DNA from 4 places in the Collibacillus ludicampi genome. Region 1 is predicted to be linked to each of the others. Evidence: riboswitches for the same ligand, from Rfam matches in the RefSeq annotation. Region 1 holds a riboswitch; each other region holds the start of a gene.
The links. A riboswitch is a leader RNA that binds a small molecule or an ion and turns the genes downstream of it on or off. The one in region 1 is predicted to bind cyclic di-AMP.
Positions count from the first base shown of each region.

Region 2: linked by a shared signal. The riboswitch ahead of kimA (potassium transporter KimA) and the one ahead of DNHGIG_RS17810 (C40 family peptidase) in region 1 are both predicted to bind cyclic di-AMP.
Region 3: linked by a shared signal. The riboswitch ahead of ehuB (ectoine/hydroxyectoine ABC transporter substrate-binding protein EhuB) and the one ahead of DNHGIG_RS17810 (C40 family peptidase) in region 1 are both predicted to bind cyclic di-AMP.
Region 4: linked by a shared signal. The riboswitch ahead of DNHGIG_RS04755 (hypothetical protein) and the one ahead of DNHGIG_RS17810 (C40 family peptidase) in region 1 are both predicted to bind cyclic di-AMP.

Region 1 is NZ_BOQE01000001.1:3,498,212-3,502,425, forward strand. Features, by position in the region: gene bcaP (branched-chain amino acid transporter BcaP) at 1-1,341, opposite strand, end outside; cyclic di-AMP (ydaO/yuaA leader) riboswitch at 1,591-1,755, shown strand; gene DNHGIG_RS17810 (C40 family peptidase) at 1,765-2,352, shown strand; gene DNHGIG_RS17815 (hypothetical protein) at 2,530-2,706, shown strand; gene DNHGIG_RS17820 (hypothetical protein) at 2,778-2,906, shown strand; gene DNHGIG_RS17825 (hypothetical protein) at 2,959-3,219, opposite strand; gene DNHGIG_RS17830 (DGQHR domain-containing protein) at 3,626-4,214, opposite strand, start outside.
Region 2 is NZ_BOQE01000001.1:2,025,223-2,029,436, forward strand. Features, by position in the region: gene DNHGIG_RS10230 (hypothetical protein) at 281-991, shown strand; gene DNHGIG_RS10235 (phosphodiester glycosidase family protein) at 934-1,284, shown strand; gene DNHGIG_RS10240 (hypothetical protein) at 1,338-2,216, shown strand; cyclic di-AMP (ydaO/yuaA leader) riboswitch at 2,377-2,509, shown strand; gene kimA (potassium transporter KimA) at 2,614-4,214, shown strand, end outside.
Region 3 is NZ_BOQE01000001.1:1,387,387-1,391,600, forward strand. Features, by position in the region: gene ehuD (ectoine/hydroxyectoine ABC transporter permease subunit EhuD) at 1-570, opposite strand, end outside; gene ehuC (ectoine/hydroxyectoine ABC transporter permease subunit EhuC) at 574-1,227, opposite strand; gene ehuB (ectoine/hydroxyectoine ABC transporter substrate-binding protein EhuB) at 1,333-2,238, opposite strand; cyclic di-AMP (ydaO/yuaA leader) riboswitch at 2,347-2,490, opposite strand; gene DNHGIG_RS06900 (GNAT family N-acetyltransferase) at 2,678-3,217, opposite strand; partial or broken gene DNHGIG_RS06905 (DUF72 domain-containing protein) at 3,328-4,172, opposite strand.
Region 4 is NZ_BOQE01000001.1:929,134-933,347, forward strand. Features, by position in the region: gene DNHGIG_RS04735 (hypothetical protein) at 200-682, shown strand; gene DNHGIG_RS04740 (YolD-like family protein) at 999-1,349, opposite strand; gene DNHGIG_RS04745 (DinB/UmuC family translesion DNA polymerase) at 1,452-1,904, opposite strand; gene DNHGIG_RS04750 (DUF3055 domain-containing protein) at 1,906-2,193, opposite strand; gene DNHGIG_RS04755 (hypothetical protein) at 2,266-2,538, opposite strand; cyclic di-AMP (ydaO/yuaA leader) riboswitch at 2,546-2,679, opposite strand; gene DNHGIG_RS04760 (iron-containing redox enzyme family protein) at 2,854-3,606, opposite strand; gene DNHGIG_RS04765 (MgtC/SapB family protein) at 3,925-4,214, shown strand, end outside.

The DNA of each region.
Region 1 (4,214 bases):
GATCAGTCCGAGTACAAACCAAACACAGAAACCGATCCAAGTTGTGCTTGGCAAGTTCAGGAGCAAATAAGCACAGAACAGAATGGATAAGATAGGAATCACGGGCACAAACGGCACCTTAAAAGCTCTCTGCAGATCCGGCTGTGTTTTGCGCAATACGATGATACCTACGGATACAGTCATGAAAGCGAAAAGTGTACCGAAGTTGGTCAAGTCAGCAAGCTTGTCCAAAGGAACAAATCCGGCAAAGAGGGAAACGATAATCCCTGTTATCCAAGTACCGACCGCAGGTGTCTTCGTCTTCGCGTTGACGGATGAGAGCACTTTTGGCAGCAAACCATCACGGCTAATCGCATACACAAGACGTGATTGTCCGTAGATCATGACCAACAAGACCGTCGTGATTCCGAGAATCGCTCCGAGCGAGATGAAACCGGCCACCCAATCCTGATGAACGTATTGCAACGCGAATGCGACTGGGTTTTTCACATCAAGCATGTGATAAGGGACGATACCCGTCAAAATCGCCGATACTGCAATATACAGGACAGTACAGATCGCAAGCGAACCGATGATACCGATCGGCATACTGCGTTGAGGGTTTTTGACTTCCTCGGCAGCGGTCGAAACGGCGTCGAAACCGATATAGGCGAAGAATACAGTCGCAGCCCCTGTCGCGATTCCGTGAAAACCGAACGGCATGAATGGAGACCAGTTCACAGGTTTAACAAACTTGACCCCTACAACGATAAACAACAGTACGACAGCGATTTTAATGATGACCATGATGGAGTTCAAGCGGGCAGATTCACGCACGCCTCTTGTTAACAAAAATGTGATTAGTAAGACAATTAAGATAGCAGGTACATCGACAAAAGTTCCCTTTACTGGATTGTACGCACTGGTAAGCGCTGTCGGCAGATGTATGCCGAAACCGGAAAGTAAGCCTTGAAAATAACCTGACCAACCGCTGGCAACTGCTGAAGACGCCAGTCCGTATTCCAAAATCAAATCCCATCCCAGAATCCAGGCAATCAGTTCTCCGAATGTCGCGTAACTGTACGTGTAAGCGCTTCCGGAAACTGGGACGGTAGAAGCGAATTCGGAATAGCAAAGAGCGGCGAACACACAGGCGAGACCGGAAAGAATAAAGGAAAGGATCAGCGCCGGTCCGGCGTGTTTAGCAGCTGCGACTCCTGTCAGAACGAAGATTCCCGTTCCGATGATCGCACCGACACCAAGCATGGTGAGATCGAAAGGCCCTAACGCCTTATTCAGTGAATTTTTACTTTTTGATTGCGTTAGGAGAGTAGAAATTGATTTTTTTCTAAATAAATTCATGGTACCCCCACTTTCTTAATTCATTTTAATTTTTTGTTTTTTTCAACAAAGGAGAACTGTGTCGATTTTTGACTTTTTAATATTACAACAATTAAGTTTATAATACAAGAACAAAAATAACCAGCTAAATAAATTTAATAGATTTATGCTTTTAAGCGTTATAGTAGTAAAGTAGAACTTTATTCAATCGGTAAGAGCTTCCCTTGCTTGGTAAGATTTGAGGGAGGAAGTGAAGGACGGGCTGTGTTATCCTAGTACATGCCGAATCCGCAATGATTGCTCATGTGAATCGTTGCGGTACGGGGGATATTATTCGGATCTCGTATGGCAGATCCTTTGGGGTGAACCATTGTGTGGGCTGTATCCTCAGTCCAAACCCGACAACTAACCTCGGAGGCGAAGAAAAGGAAAGGTGATGTTACAATGAAAGGAAAAAAGCTTTTCCTCTCTCTTACTTTGGGAGCTGTTTTGCTCGCGGGTAACGCTGTCGTCTCCACATCTGTGTATGCTTCTGCAGGTGATTCGTCTCATACGTCTTCCTACCAAAACCAGGATACAACTTTGCATTCGTTGCCGCACGGTGTGAAGTTGGATCGTTCCATCACTCCTATTGCTTCTCTGGATGATGACCATCAGACGAAGTTAGATGCGGTGTTACAAGTAGCCGAAAGCAAATTAGGAACTCCTTACCGGTGGGGTCATAATGAAGACCGTGGACAGTATGGCTTCGACTGCTCCAATTTCACCGCATATGTATATCATCATGCATTGGGGTACAAGTTCTCCGGATCGAGCCGTGTACAAGCCCGTTCCGTTGGGAATCCAGTACCCAAGAGCCAGATGCGTCCGGGTGATTTGCTCATTTTTGACGGAGGAAGGCATGTGGGGATTTATGCAGGAAACGGTCGTATGATACAAGAGGGTGGTGGCCTTGGTCGAGTAGGATATCTGAGTGTCGCACCCGGATCCTATTGGAGCAAACACATCACCGCTGTGAAACGCATGTTCTAAACCTTGTGCACGCTGACATCCCGGTTTTCGCCGGGATTTTTTTATTCGTTTTCTTGTGGAAGCCTTAAAACCTCTCTTTAGGGAATGAAGAGAAAGGAATCAGTTAAAACTACGAATGTAATCATGAAAGAGTCTGTGTTACTACATAAAATTATTATGGTTAAGAAGGGTGATGGTATGGCGACAAATGATCAGATCCGCTACTGCCTGCAACGCTGTGAAGGAATTTATTCGGATTTGCAAACGGCCGTAAAGGAAACGCGCGATCAAATGGCGTTACAACGTTTGCAAAGCGCCTTGACCAATATGGAAGCCTGTATAAACGACTGCCGAAGTGCTTTGGATCATGTTTGATACACGCGGTATCATCAGCGTCCCGAACCAGGGTAGGAACAAAACTCCTGATCGCAAAGGAGGCATACAGAATGAAAGAGAATATAAGACGATTTCCTAAGACGGAAGACGCAAGACAATTGACGGCCCGTTCCCGAACAAACCGGGAAAATGAATCGAGGACAAGAATCGATCCCGAAAAAGGTCCGGAAAACAAATAATCGATCTACCATCGGCCCATAGAAAAACAGGAGGCCCAATGACGGCCTCCTGTCACCATTTTCTCTTCAATTCTTCATCAATCCGCCGCTCAATTTCTTCATCCGTCAAATCGTACTCCTGCATCATTTGACGGGCTCGTTCTCTTTGTTCACGATAGTAACGGCGGAGTGCCTCTCTTCGTGCTTCTTCATCAAGATCATCATTCTGCTTGCGGGATTGTATCCATTTAAAAATCGAGTAACTGATGAGAGATGTAGCGAGTAACATCAATAAACTGGTGAGAGGACTGCCAAAACCGAAACCGATGATCATCGTGCTTTCTCATCACCACCTTGTACATATTGTATCATGGAATGACGAGAAAGGACTATCTGAAAAACTAGTGCTTGGGAGGGTGTATCGCTTTGCGCTTGGGTTCGGTGCATATGCCTCTTCAACTTTCAAAAGGAACGGGACGACCTATAAAGTCGCTATTACGCGCTAAGCATATGCCTTCTTATCGGCTTAAAGGAAGCGGAACGACCTTCCATTCATCTCTGCACTGCAAAGCGATACACCCACCCAAAAGCCACTTCGTTTCTGGGGGCAGCCTCAAACTTTTCTTTCCGCAAAAGAAACTTTCATCCTCTGATGGCACCGTTTGCAGCATGTGTAGTGATCATGAAGTTTACTGAACACCCTCTGCTATGGTCGCCCATCTAGAATGAGCGTTTTCTGCTCAGCTCACTTGTATGCCGATATTAAACTTGGGTCTTTCAGCAGGTGGTTGTGTTTTGACAGGAACGTCAAAGATCATATGTTTAAGTACTTGATATACGTAACGTTGTCCCGGAATGCCTGATGCGTAACGCAGCGGACCTGTCCTCGACCAGTCGAACGTATGCAGTTTCCACACCATCCGTTTGACTTCCCCCTCGTCAATCCATTGATTACGGGGATCCCAAGCGGCTTCCAAAATGTTATGCCCCACGGCGGCACAACTCATCAGACCCATCACACTGCGAAGTTTAAAAGCGGTTTTGGAAGTCCACGCCTCTTCAAATACACGGCTGATCTCCCGAAAGTATACGATGATCGCCGTTCTTTTTTGTTCCAGGCTAAGCTCTTCTAGGGGCCCTCCTTTAATGAGGAGTTCACAAGCTCTCTTTAGATGATCCAACGTGAATGGACGCTCTGTGCTCTTTTTGGTAACAACAACGACTAGGTTATAAAAAGGTGAATCTTTGCTTTCCGCAAGATCGATGGCCAGGCGGGCAAAATCTTCTTTGTCCCTTTTTAAATACACGAGAAGCGATTTCGTGAGCCCG
Region 2 (4,214 bases), 1.5 Mb from region 1:
ATCTCCTCCTCGGGATGTGGTAACGGGATACCACTGATTATAAAAAGTTTAACCTCTTCTCATTGTGATGAGCGTCACATTCGCTAGAAGGAGGTGAGTCCGGCACAGAAATGCTTGCATGTATTGCCGCTGCCGTACAGGTAAGATTGATTCCAGCCAATTTTTTCTCTGAACTCTATTTTTTTAAAATAGTTAACCTAGATTTTTGTAAGCTCGTCCTCTATACTTTAGGGCGAAAAGCTGTTTTTTAGGTGCCTGTCCGACATAGGAGATGATCGTTTTGCTTTTTACATCCAAGAAAAAGGAACACTCATCATTTCCTTTAAAAAACAAAAACACTCGCATGGGATCTATCATTACCATCACCATGGTCATGATCATCTATATGATCACTTCAACAGTTGCACTCGTCCTGTATGGACCATTTGAAAATCTGCGCAGTGCAGTGATAGGTGCCATACTCACAAGCCGACATCCTTGGGTCATCACTCCTTTTTATTCGGCAGCTACCTTGGCAAAGTACCGTCCTGTTTCCTTCGATACGATGGATCGGGGAACGTTGCCGGCCGGCGACTTTGCGAACATTCACGATGACGAAATCGAAGTGGTTCCGATCCAAACGGCCAAATATTCCGGCAGTTTATTGATCGTTCATGATCCAAAACGCGTACATGTGGCAGTGACAAAACATTTAAACTCTGTCGGGGAAACAGTCAGTGAAATGGTGAAAGATTCCGGTTCGATCGCCGGTATTAATGCTGGAGGATTTTCTGACGGCGGACATGGTACGGGCGGTATACCGCTCGGTATTACCGTTTCACGAGGAAAATTCATATGTGGGGATAAAACCTCCCGCGAACCTGTTATTGGAATCACGAAAAGCGGCGCACTGATCGTCGGCAAATATACGTTTCAAGAGCTCGAACAATTGGGATCGAAGATGCGGTCTCATTCGGGCCGGAATTGGTTCGCGACGGGAAGCCTTTTTTAAAGGCGACCGATGGATCCTGGGGCTTCGCGCCGAGATCCGCAATTGGTCAACGCAGCGATGGAGCGATTTTGTTACTTGCCCTCTCAGGGCGGGGGAATGGTGGAATTGGCGCAAGCTTGCTCGATTGCGAGCAAGTGATGTTGGAGCATGGAGCTTATGTGGCGGCCAATCTGGATGGAGGATACAGTTCCGAGCTTTATTATAAGAATCAATTTCTTGTGCCTCCGTCGAATCCCCTTGGAGAAAGATACGTGGCGACAAGCTTCGTCGTGGATGGGGGAAATAAAACATGAGAAAAAAGTGGAGGATGAACAAAAAAATATCTATATGGACAGGAGTTTTTACCTTGTTTACGTTGATCCAACTGGTGACACTCCATGAGATCGATAAGTTTTTGCAGCCTCCCATTTCCCCGGTAATGGAAAGGAATACAACAACCAAGGAACAAGAAACAGTAACCGTCATGCCCCCAAATAACGCTGAGCAAGTGATGTACAGCCAAGATAAACAGTATATGGCTTATACAACAAAGGATACACTGACGATAGCCGGAAAGGGAGGAACCATTTTTCAACAAACGGTAGGGCAGGTATCCTATCTGAAATGGCTGGGAAATACGAACACTCTATTATATTTTGTCCAAGGCTCTTATTTGGACGCTTATTTACTGCCATTGCATGAAGCGAAACCCTATTTGATCTACGAATGGTTTGGAGATCATCGGACGGTTGAGAACACCTTTTTTTCCCCGTACATGGAATACTTGTATATTGAAATGAAAAACGGCTCGATGAATGAAATTTACAAGTATGACGCGGTAAGCGGAATCCGTCAATTGCCATTGGGAGATATTCAAATCTCACGCATTGATTATGACGAGCTTTCCGATACGATGAATATAACCAGTTCTTTTGGAGGAGTCTGGCGTTACATGAATGATCGATTGTACCGTCCGGACGGTTCGGTCGTCATACCGGCTGTCGCGGTTCATCAGCCGAATCCAAAAGTTGATAACCATCAACATCTTGAGGAAAAGAAACCATCATCCACGTCAAACAATGAAATGAAGAGACCCCACGGCAATACATCCAAAGAGTCTCCAGGCAACATGAAACAGGCTAATGCTACCGTCTCGCCGCCTGCAGCAAAAACAACAGGAAGTACGGAGGCGGACAAATCGCTAGCTGGTTCTTCTCCCCAGGTGAAAGCTCAAGTACAAAAATAAGTGATATCGCATCTTTTAAAGGAATTACGTAAAAATCAGAGGTAATAAGAGCAAAGATCATACGCTTATGTAAAGTTTGTTTTTTCTTGGTCAAAATCGCTATAAATCACCAACGGGACGAATTGCTTTCCCTTCTTTGAGGGATATAATGAATATCAACATTTGCAAAACGCCGAATCTGTGAAGACAGAGCGGAGGACCCAATTTGTGGGGTGAATCCAAATGATTTGGTAGGGTGTTCTTCTGCCGCCCGAACCCGTCAGCTAACTTCGTAGGCGATCTGCAGAAGCGGTCGAATGACGTCAAACGACCCTTCGTGGTCGTTTTTTGCTTTTTTTAGAGCAGCAATTGGGAAAACTACATGGGATCACCCAGTGAAGGGAGAGCGTTTTTCACGATGGTACATAGTCATTTGCTTCATCCTCTTCTCGTTATCGCCGCGGTCGTGGCTATCCTGTTTGCCATATCCAATTTCAGCAGCTTGAAGAGGATCATCATCGGGCGGCCGATGCGAACGAAGGAACTGTACGCGAAACATAATAAACTTTTCTGGTTTATGGCATTGCTCGTATTGGCGGCGGATCTCTATTCATCGGTTGCGTATGGTCCCGAAGCCGGTATGACAGAATTGGCTTCCCTGGGATCTGATGTGAAGTGGTTAATTTTACCGATCACGATAGCCACCGTGATTCTTCTCGGAATCTTGATCGCCTCTTATATCATGGGGGTGATGGCGTATCCCAATGGTGGAGGGGCTTACACGATCGCAAAGGAAAATTTTGATAAACCTTGGGTTTCGTTGATCGCATCCAGTGCCTTGCTGGTCGATTACGTCCTGACCGTAGCCGTTTCGGTGTCGGCAGGTGTGCAAGCTGTTGCTTCCGCTTATCCGGTGATTGCGCCACATGCGACGACCATTTCCGTTCTTTGTGTGATCGTGATTCTAATCGTGAATTTGAGGGGAATCTCAGAATCCGCCACGGTATTTGCATGGCCTACTCTCTTTTTCATGATCTGCATGGGGATTCTCATCCTCACGGGAATTTCTGATCAGTTCCAACACGGTTTTGTACAGCCGTCAACTCCGCCGTTTGGGGTCATGCCAAAGGGATTGACAACACTTTTGATCCTCAAAGCATTTAGTGCAGCGTGTTCATCGCTCACAGGGATCGAAACCATTTCCAACTCGGTGCCGGTTTTTCGCGATCCTGCCACGAAAAATGCCGTAAAAGCCTATATCGCTCTCGGTCTTATCACCGGAGCTACGCTCTTGGGTTATTCTTATGAACTTTATGTCAAGGGAATCTCCGTGAATCCGCAGAATACCATGTTATCTCAATTAGCGGGCGTCTATTTTGGACATAGTATCGTTTATCAAATCATGATCTGGTCTACATTTATCGTTCTTATCTTGGCCGCCAATTCTACGTTCACGGGCTTCCCGCAACTTGCGGCGCTTGTCGCGTCTGACGGATTTTTGCCGCGTGCCTTGACGGTTCGTGGCGACCGTTTGGGATATTCGAACGGAATGCTGATTTTAACAGCTCTTGCATCCCTGTTAATCATTGGATTTGAAGCGAGGACGGAAGCTCTGATTCCGCTCTATTCGATCGGTGTATTTGTGTCGTTTACCATCGCACAGATCGGTCTAGTACGCCGTTGGATCCGCGTGAAAGGTTCCTACTGGAAGGTAAAAATGTCCATGAACGCCATTGGCGCTCTTACGACCATCAGTGTTTTGATCGTTGTCGCTTCAACGAAGTTTACAGAAGGGGCATGGATTGTACTCATCGTCTTGCCCGCAATCATCTTCGGTTGCTTAGGTATAAAACGTCATTATAACCAAGTGGCCAATGAGTTGCGCATTGATTTTGAAACTCATAAACCGAGTTCCCATCACATACTAACCATTGTGCTCATCTCGGGGATCCACCGTGTTGTACTCAATACGATATCGTTTGCGCAGAGTCTCAACACCGATGTGGTTGCTGTATACGT
Region 3 (4,214 bases), 2.1 Mb from region 1:
GATCGTAAATCCCTCAAGATAGCGAAAGGAGGTAGAGCCGATCATTTTGGCCGTTTGCAAGATCTCCATTAAAGTGATTGCCGATAGAATCGGTGTCTCTTTAAACATGACAATCAAGTAGTTTCCCAAGACCGGGATGACCGGCGGTATCGCTTGAGGTACGATGATTCTGCCCCACGTCTGCATTTTTGAAAAGTTCAGAGCGACCGCAGCTTCCCATTGGCCACGAGGGACGGAATCGATCCCTGAGCGATACACCTCGGACAGGTACGAACTATAATGCAATCCTAAGCCGATCACTCCCGCTGTGAAGGGGGAAAGTGAAACCCCAAACACAGGCAGCACGTAAAAAATAAAATACAGCTGAACAAGAAGAGGGGTGCTCCTCACAAATTCCACAATTCCGCCTGTAACTAGAGATAAGGGCTTACACGCGGATCTCCTGCCAATCGCAAGCAAAAGTCCTGCGATCGCTGCTATGAAAAACGCCACGAACGTGGAGGTAACGGTTACCTTTAACGCTTCAAGAAGTTGCGGAACGATGGACCAGGCGAAATCCCAATCCCACATGGGCTATGACCTCCCTGCAGCAACTCTGCGCTCAATCAGGCGAATTCCCCATGTGATGGGGTACGCGAGAATGAAATACATCACGAGCAAAAGAGTATAGATCTCGGTGGTTTGGAATGTCGAGGTGCTGAGAATTTTCGCCTGAAAGGTTAAATCTGCAAGTGTAATGAGAGAAACCAAGGCCGTACCTTTCAGCAATTCAATGAGCAAATTTCCGAAAGCCGGCAACATCATGACAAACGCTTGGGGCCATATGATACATCTCATTCTCTGCCAGGGAGTCATGTTCAACGCGATCCCTGCTTCCGTATGTCCTTTTGGTACGGCAAGGATCGATCCACGAACCACTTCTGATCCGTAAGCCCCATAATTGAGCCCCAACGCAAGTACCGCGGCTGCCATTTTTGGCAATTCGATGCCCAGGATCGGCAGGGCAAAATACAACCAATACAACTGAACCAGCAGGGAGGTTCCGCGAAAAACTTCTACATAAATAGCCGTTACGCCCCGAATCATTGAATATTTGGACAGGCGGCCAATCCCCGCAAGCATGGCTAAGAAAAGAGCTGCGATCATCGAGAGAATCGTAATCTCGAGGGTGATCCCCGCGCCTTTCAAGAGTGGCGGGAGTAAGTCTAGGAACGAATAGATTGACATGCACTCCTTTCGATCTTGATCATCAACACTCAAGTAGAATGAGAATGAAGGATCTTGTGAAATCTGTCTGCATCGAATTATTATAGAATGGGGAGATATGCATTCTTACTGTTCGTTTGTACACACTTGCTCAGCTGTTACATTGCCCGGCAATTCCTGTTTGGTAAATCCGAAGGGCTGAATGATCTTGAATAGTTCACCCGATTCCTTCAGTTTCTGTAACTCACGATTGAATGCATCACGGAAGTCCTTGTCTTCTTTGCGGAAAGCCGTTGCCCCGTATCCTCGTGCGCTCTTCCCTTCAATCATCGGTTGTTGAAAGTCCATCACTCTTTCAATTGATGGATCTTTCACCGCATCGAGCACCGATTGCAACGAAGGCCCCGTCATCGTAACCACATCCGCTCGGCCTGCTTGTAGTGCGGCGACAGCGGAAGGCTGGTCGGGAACCGTTACGATCTGTGCGGCGGAGACTCTCGACTTTTGCAGATAATCAACCTCTATAGCTCCGGTCATCACTGCAACTTTCACTTTCGGGTTGGCGGAAATATCCCGATAACTATGAATATTCACTACATTCCCTTTCTTCACCGCGATTGCCTCACCGATACTGTATTCAGGGTCGGCAAATGCCACTTCTTTGCAACGTTCCGGTTTAATGAACATACCCGCCGTGATCATGTCGAAACGCTTAGCTTTCAGCCCGGGTATCAGTGATCCAAATTCGGTGATCTCACCTCTCATCTCATGAATCCCTAACCTTGTGAGAACCGTACGCGCGACCTCAACCGCTTCACCCGTCAGCTTTCCATCTGGTGTTACATAGGCGTAAGGTTTTTCATTCGCAAATCCGACGGTCACATATCCTTGTTTTTTTACACGCTGCCAAGTAGATTCCACGGATGTGTCGGAAGAGGTGCCGACACCCGTCTTTCCTTTGGAGACTCCGCAACCAACCACCGCAGTCATCATGATCAGGGACAGCCCTAAAGTCCTAAATAACTTTTTCACTAGACAACCCCTTTCGCAAATTCTCGTCTACGCATGAAAAACAAAACCCCCGAGGACAAATACCTACGGGGGTATAAAATAAGCGAATACTTTCCCATGAACATCATTCACCCCTCTCTTACACTGCTTACGAAGTTAGCTGACGGATTCGGGCTGAGAGTCGGCCCTACCGGTCATGCGAGACTGCATGCCCGGATTCACCCCAAACGTGGTTCCCCCGCTTCCCTTTCGGGAATTCAGCATCACACAATATTGACTTTTCAGATTTGATTATAATCTTATCCGCAGATAGGGGCAAATTACCAGTTGGTAAGGAATTCCGACCATAGGGAGGGATATGGGAGAATTCTCTTGCTGAACTACCGTGCACAAAAATGACGGAATATTCTCGGGGAATAAGACAATGTATTCGACATACCAAGAAGGCCATTCGCGAACTTTAATGTTTGATGAATTTCAAGACTTCGTCCGGGTCTGCCAACTTGCGCCCGTAATATTTTTTAGAACGGAAATTGTGGATTTCTTCACACGCCTTGGCCATTTTCTCCATAATCACATTCTGGGGCAAATCTTCCGGACTCCAATAAAAGATATTCATTTCATATGGTTTTCCGTCTTCATCTTTCCTGCGGTATTGAATACGATCCGCCTTGACAAACCCGTTTTTGCGATAAAATGCTTCCCTCTTTTTCGTGTCTTCATCTTCGTGATCAATAGGCTCCACTTCTACGATGATCGTCTTCCCCTTTTCTTTAAAACGGTTGAGGAGTTTCGTGCCGACTCCTTTCCCTCTTGTCGCAGGATTGACGAGTAAATAGTCAATAAAGATAAATGTAGGGAATTCGGCATACATCACGATGTATTCATCTGTCTCTTCTTTGTGGTAGGTGTCCTTATCCTCAATCAGGTCATAGAGTTGACGCGGATCTTTCATCTCGTGTTCTGGAAAGTAATCGGCCAGCCGTTCATACCATTCCATGACATTCCCTCCCTTTAAATTCAAGATTTATTCGTATCGTTTGTTATACTATACAAAAACATACCCGGATGATAAAAAAGCTTCCCACCATGCTTTTCGTGGGAAGCTTTTTAAAAGAAATCCAATTGCCGCGGAGACAATCCTTTATATTCTATGCCCAAGAGTTCGATCATTTCCATGGCATTGGCGGCGGCATGTCCGCCCGAATTGTTGTTGAATAAGACACAAATCTCTTGTGATCTTTGTTGCAGATCTTTCAACTTCTCTTTCCACTCCGTTAACTCTTCCCGGCTATACCGGTATAAGTAACGGATGTCTCTCCAATTACCGTCTCCGGTATTCGTCCATCCGTTTACATTACGCCCGTGAAAGCGTACGAGTGTTAATTGACGATTCGTCGGATGCAAAACTGTGGGTATGGAGCCTGCTCCCGCTTGCGGTTCATCGCAAATGCTATGGATCCATCCTTCTTTCTCCATAAACGCGATTGTTTTTTCCAACATTCTGGGCGTGAACCAACTCCTGTTTCTGAATTCAAGCGCAACCGGAATATCACCCATCTTCTCCTTCGTATAGCGAAGAACATCCACATTTTCTTTGATACATTCAAACCAGGGTGGGTATTGAAAAAGAACGGCTTTCAATTTACCCGCTTGTATGACCGGTTCAATCGATTGTTTAAACGCATCAAACATTTCTCCCAGACTTGAGAAAGGATTCTTTCCTCTTAAATGTCCGGTCATTCCTTGGTATGCCTTGATAATGAAAGAAAAAGCGGGCGGGGTTTCTTCGACCCATTTGCTGTAGTTTTTCTCGGGAAGGACGGCATAAAAAGAACTGTCTACCTCCACTATCGGAAAATAGGAACTGTAGACTTTCAGTTTATCCCCGCTTGCCACCCCGTCCGAATACAAGTCCTTATGATCCCCCAACCGGTCAGGCCGATTTTAATCATGTTCTCTCTTCCTTTTCTCACTGCTCTTTCCGTATATTATAG
Region 4 (4,214 bases), 2.6 Mb from region 1:
CACCGATAGAGCTTAACAGCTGATCTTATGCGCTAGGTAAAAGAAGTTTGGGCCATCCTCTATGAGGAATATTTTGTCATTCTTAATGTATAGACATTACATTAATTATATAAAATCGAATATTTACAAAATTTTAACAGGATATTTAATACTAATGATGAAATATATTGGTATAAAGTAATTATAAGGAGGATATGGAATGAAAAAACGATTCTTAATTGGTTCTCTCATAACTGCTATTGCGATTACAAGTGCGACTCCCTCTTTCGCCGCTACAAACTCTAAGGTCAAATTAAATCAAGGAAATGTTCAAGTAAAACCAAATTCTGTTGATGGTGGTACTCAAAATTGGGATGGGAGCTTTTCAACTACCTATGTGATTCCAAAATATATTATTACTTCGGCAATCTCCACTGGTGTCGGTGTAGCCACCAACTTTTTACAAAGTAAATATGGTCTTCCTAAAAGTGCTGCTTCATTCATAGCTGCTGCAGTTACTGGATATTTTTCAGATAAAGTAATAAAAGGTGATATTACGATTCAATCATATGTTGACTATCGTTGGGTGACTAGATATACATCTTGTTATTATAGTTGTTTGGATATGTATTATATGGGAGATTCATTTATAGGCTCTAAGTTTTATTCCTATACTGCAGAAGTTTTACCTTATGTTGATTGAATATTCACTATTGAATTAAATAGATATATGGCGAGGCTGACTTAAAGTCATGCTCGCCATATATTTCGATAAGTTATATAAATGGAGGAGCATATGAAAACAATAATAAATAACTTGTTAAATTTTGTTATTTTTGCATTTACTTTTATACTGGTTTCTTATTTTGTAAATAAAAACCTAAATTATCTTGAAATAATGAAAAACCTATTTATCAGTTATGGGGGATATATACTTTATTTCCTTATAAAGAAGTTATTTGAAAATATTAGTAAATGAATCGCATGGATTGTATCTACAACGCTGATCGAGTCATTCTTTAGTGTTCAATATCAATGATGTCATCTAGCTTGATCCGAATAGTCCGTTCTCCCAACGTACTGAGTCCGACAAGTATCCGCGTCGAAATATCAATTTTCTTCGGAAGTACATGTACCCGTTCAATTCCTTCTGGATGAAAGACGTGAATGGTGATTCGTTTCTCATCCTGCAAGGCTTCCGACAACTTTCGGCTCATCTCTTCTAATTTATCGCTATCGAGGGTTGGCTTTGTCAATAAACGTTGTTTATATTCATACTCTGCAATTGCCGCCCGATGCTCCGGCAAGATCATGCGAGAACCTTCCCAAAGTTTATTTCCACGTTCCGTAAGCATTGCACGGCGAGTCACAAAGATCACCTCTTGTTTGTGTTAATGAAGATTGGTACCATATTTTTGCTGATATTTAACCTCTTAAGAAAAGACATGACGCGTGATTGCGTTCATGTCTTTTTATGCATAGTGCCCACCAATTTTCGAAGCTCTTTCCGGAAGAATGCCGGCTTTCGTTAAAGAGGCACAACGCATAAGAGAAGTAGCACCATACTTGGCACGGATTTTGTCCATTGTATAGCCTAGCTCCCGTTTTCTTACCTTGTCCGAAAAGAGATCCAATTGCATCACACTGTCATCAACTAAGTTGGTTACCCCCATTCCTACAGCGCGAACGGGCGAACCATACCAAAACTTTCGAAACACATGGAGTACCCCATTAAAAATCTCCATCGTGATGTTCGTATGGGTTGGTAATGAAAAGGAGCGGGCGAATCCGTGGGTCATGTCCGAGTCTCGGACATATACGTTTACTGTCTTTCCCGCCTTTCTCTGCTCAACAAGGAAATGGCTGAATCGCGAGACAGGAAAAAAAGAAACCCGGAATCTTCCGGGTTCAACATCGAAAGAGATTTCAGTACTGTGTGTGTATCATCCGATCGCTTAAAGGTGTTTCCAAGAAACCTGCCAAATGGCGCGCTTCTTCATCATTCAAACCGAACTTGGATGAAAGGATATCCGGAATATGGATATCATGTATGTCCAATAACGCGCTTCGTCCCGTCTGAAGGCAAGTCACAATCGTCTTGCCGAGAAAATGTTGCGAATACGTCAAGGTGAAATCAAATCGTCTTCCGCCTTTAATGAACCCTACATGGCGGGTACGGGTCGTTTCTTCATGATCAAACAAGATCTGTTCCATGAGTCTCCGCCTCCTTTTCGTTAATTTTCTACACAAGTCCTTATACATATAATATTTTGATTATTGAACAGATCATGAAGTCATGTTTTCACCGGATGTTTCATCCATACGTTTGCAAGTAGACCGGTTATTTCTGGTTAACTGGGAAAGCCTGTGTTGGATTTGTTGATTTTTCAAATAATCGTGAAGTTCAACTTCCTTCTTGTTCCATTCGTATTCGTCAGGCGAATGTTGTAAATCATCCGGTTCGTCAAACCCGTACCAGCCATCTTCAATCAGATCCGGTAAATAAAACCCCCGAAGGGGATACCTACGGGGGGTACGGTACAAGAATTTACGAATCATCGCTCATCACTCCTCTCTTAAACGCTTACGAAGTTAGCTGCCGGGTTCGGACTTAAGAGATTGTCCTACCAATCAGACGACTGGATTCACCCCAAAAAGATGGTTCCCCCGTTTCCTTTCGGAATTCAGCGATGGAGCTATGAAATTGTACATACAATTATATGCGGATCCGCTGTTCTTGACAACTGTTGCTTGAAGCTGTTACAACAAGAATCTCGGATGAAATTCGAGTATGGATTGGATGATATATTCTCTTGTCGTATTACAGAGAATGGCTCTCGATTTTCCTCCTGTACACGCCGCGACCATCAGAGGTTAGATCCTTTGCCCTTCCGCGACAGCCATCATGCGTTCATAGATACCTTCGTAGAACTCCGCTTCCGACATGGCGATATACACGCCCGCCTGATAGATCCGCTGCAAATCCGCGGGATCTTTGTATTCCACCAAAATATCTTTACAAAGCTGATAGTGGCGAGGTTCATGTGTATCGGCATGCACCAACCAGAATGTCACATTCAACTTTCTCGTCTTGTTATAATTTGGATGTTGCAGACCTTTGCCTATAAGCCCCATGACTTCCCCCGCAAACAACTCCGAACCTAACCCAACAGCAGCCATCGCCTCTAACGGTGTCGCATTTTGCAGGAAGCGAATAAACGTATCAACCGCGCGTTTCGCTGGCGGTGCTACCGGATAATCGGGAATATGCTCATCACTGATGAACACATCAGGGGCAGCCGATTCCAAAAAGGTACGATACAGTTTCGAATGATATGCCTTCGGATTTCCACGGCCCCCTTCATCCCAGAGGTTATCGACAAGCGGCACCCACCATTTGTCAATCGGCTCTACAGCAGCGACGGCAGCCCCCAGGACGCGCGGAAAACTGCGGCTGTAATAACTGTAGATCAAGGCGAATTCCCGAATCTGCTCCTCAGAATACACCCCGTTCAGGAGTCCGGTCATAAAACGTCCCTTGATGATGCGTTCATTGACTTTATCCATGACCGCTTGTTCCACTTCTTCATATGTATGAAACACAGGTTTGTTTTTATCGCTGGTCATCCTTCCATCCTCCTATCTCATGAATCTTTACGCCCACTTATTGTAGGATACAAGGGGAGATCACGCAACAAACGGAATGTCATGCCATTCTTGTGGTTGGGTGCGCCACATCAAAAGGTTGCTGACACAACGTCGTCGAGGTTGATTGTCAGACATATTTGTTCATCTCGAATTACGTACATTTTTATAGTACACTAAAACAAAATAAAGGGAACCATTTTGAAGTCGTGTGCGGATATTCCTATGAGGTTTATTCGTTCAATTTCAAGTCATTGCACACAAAGAGGTGTTTATAAGATTCTAACTGGGGTGAATGATTTGGATTGGCTTTTCCACACATACTATGACGATTTCGTGATCTTATTTCGATTGCTGTTTGCTTTTGTTGTGGGAGCAATTATGGGGCTTGAAAGAGAGCGATACTATCAATTTGATCATAAAATTAAAACAGCCGGTTTTCGTACGTATTCACTTGTCTGCTTGGGTTCCTGCATATTCGGATTAGCTTCCATTTACGGGTTTCCGACCATAGGATCGACACACGACCCTGGCAGAATAGCGGCGCAAGTGGTTACTGGAATAGGTTTCATTGGAGCCGGAACGATCAT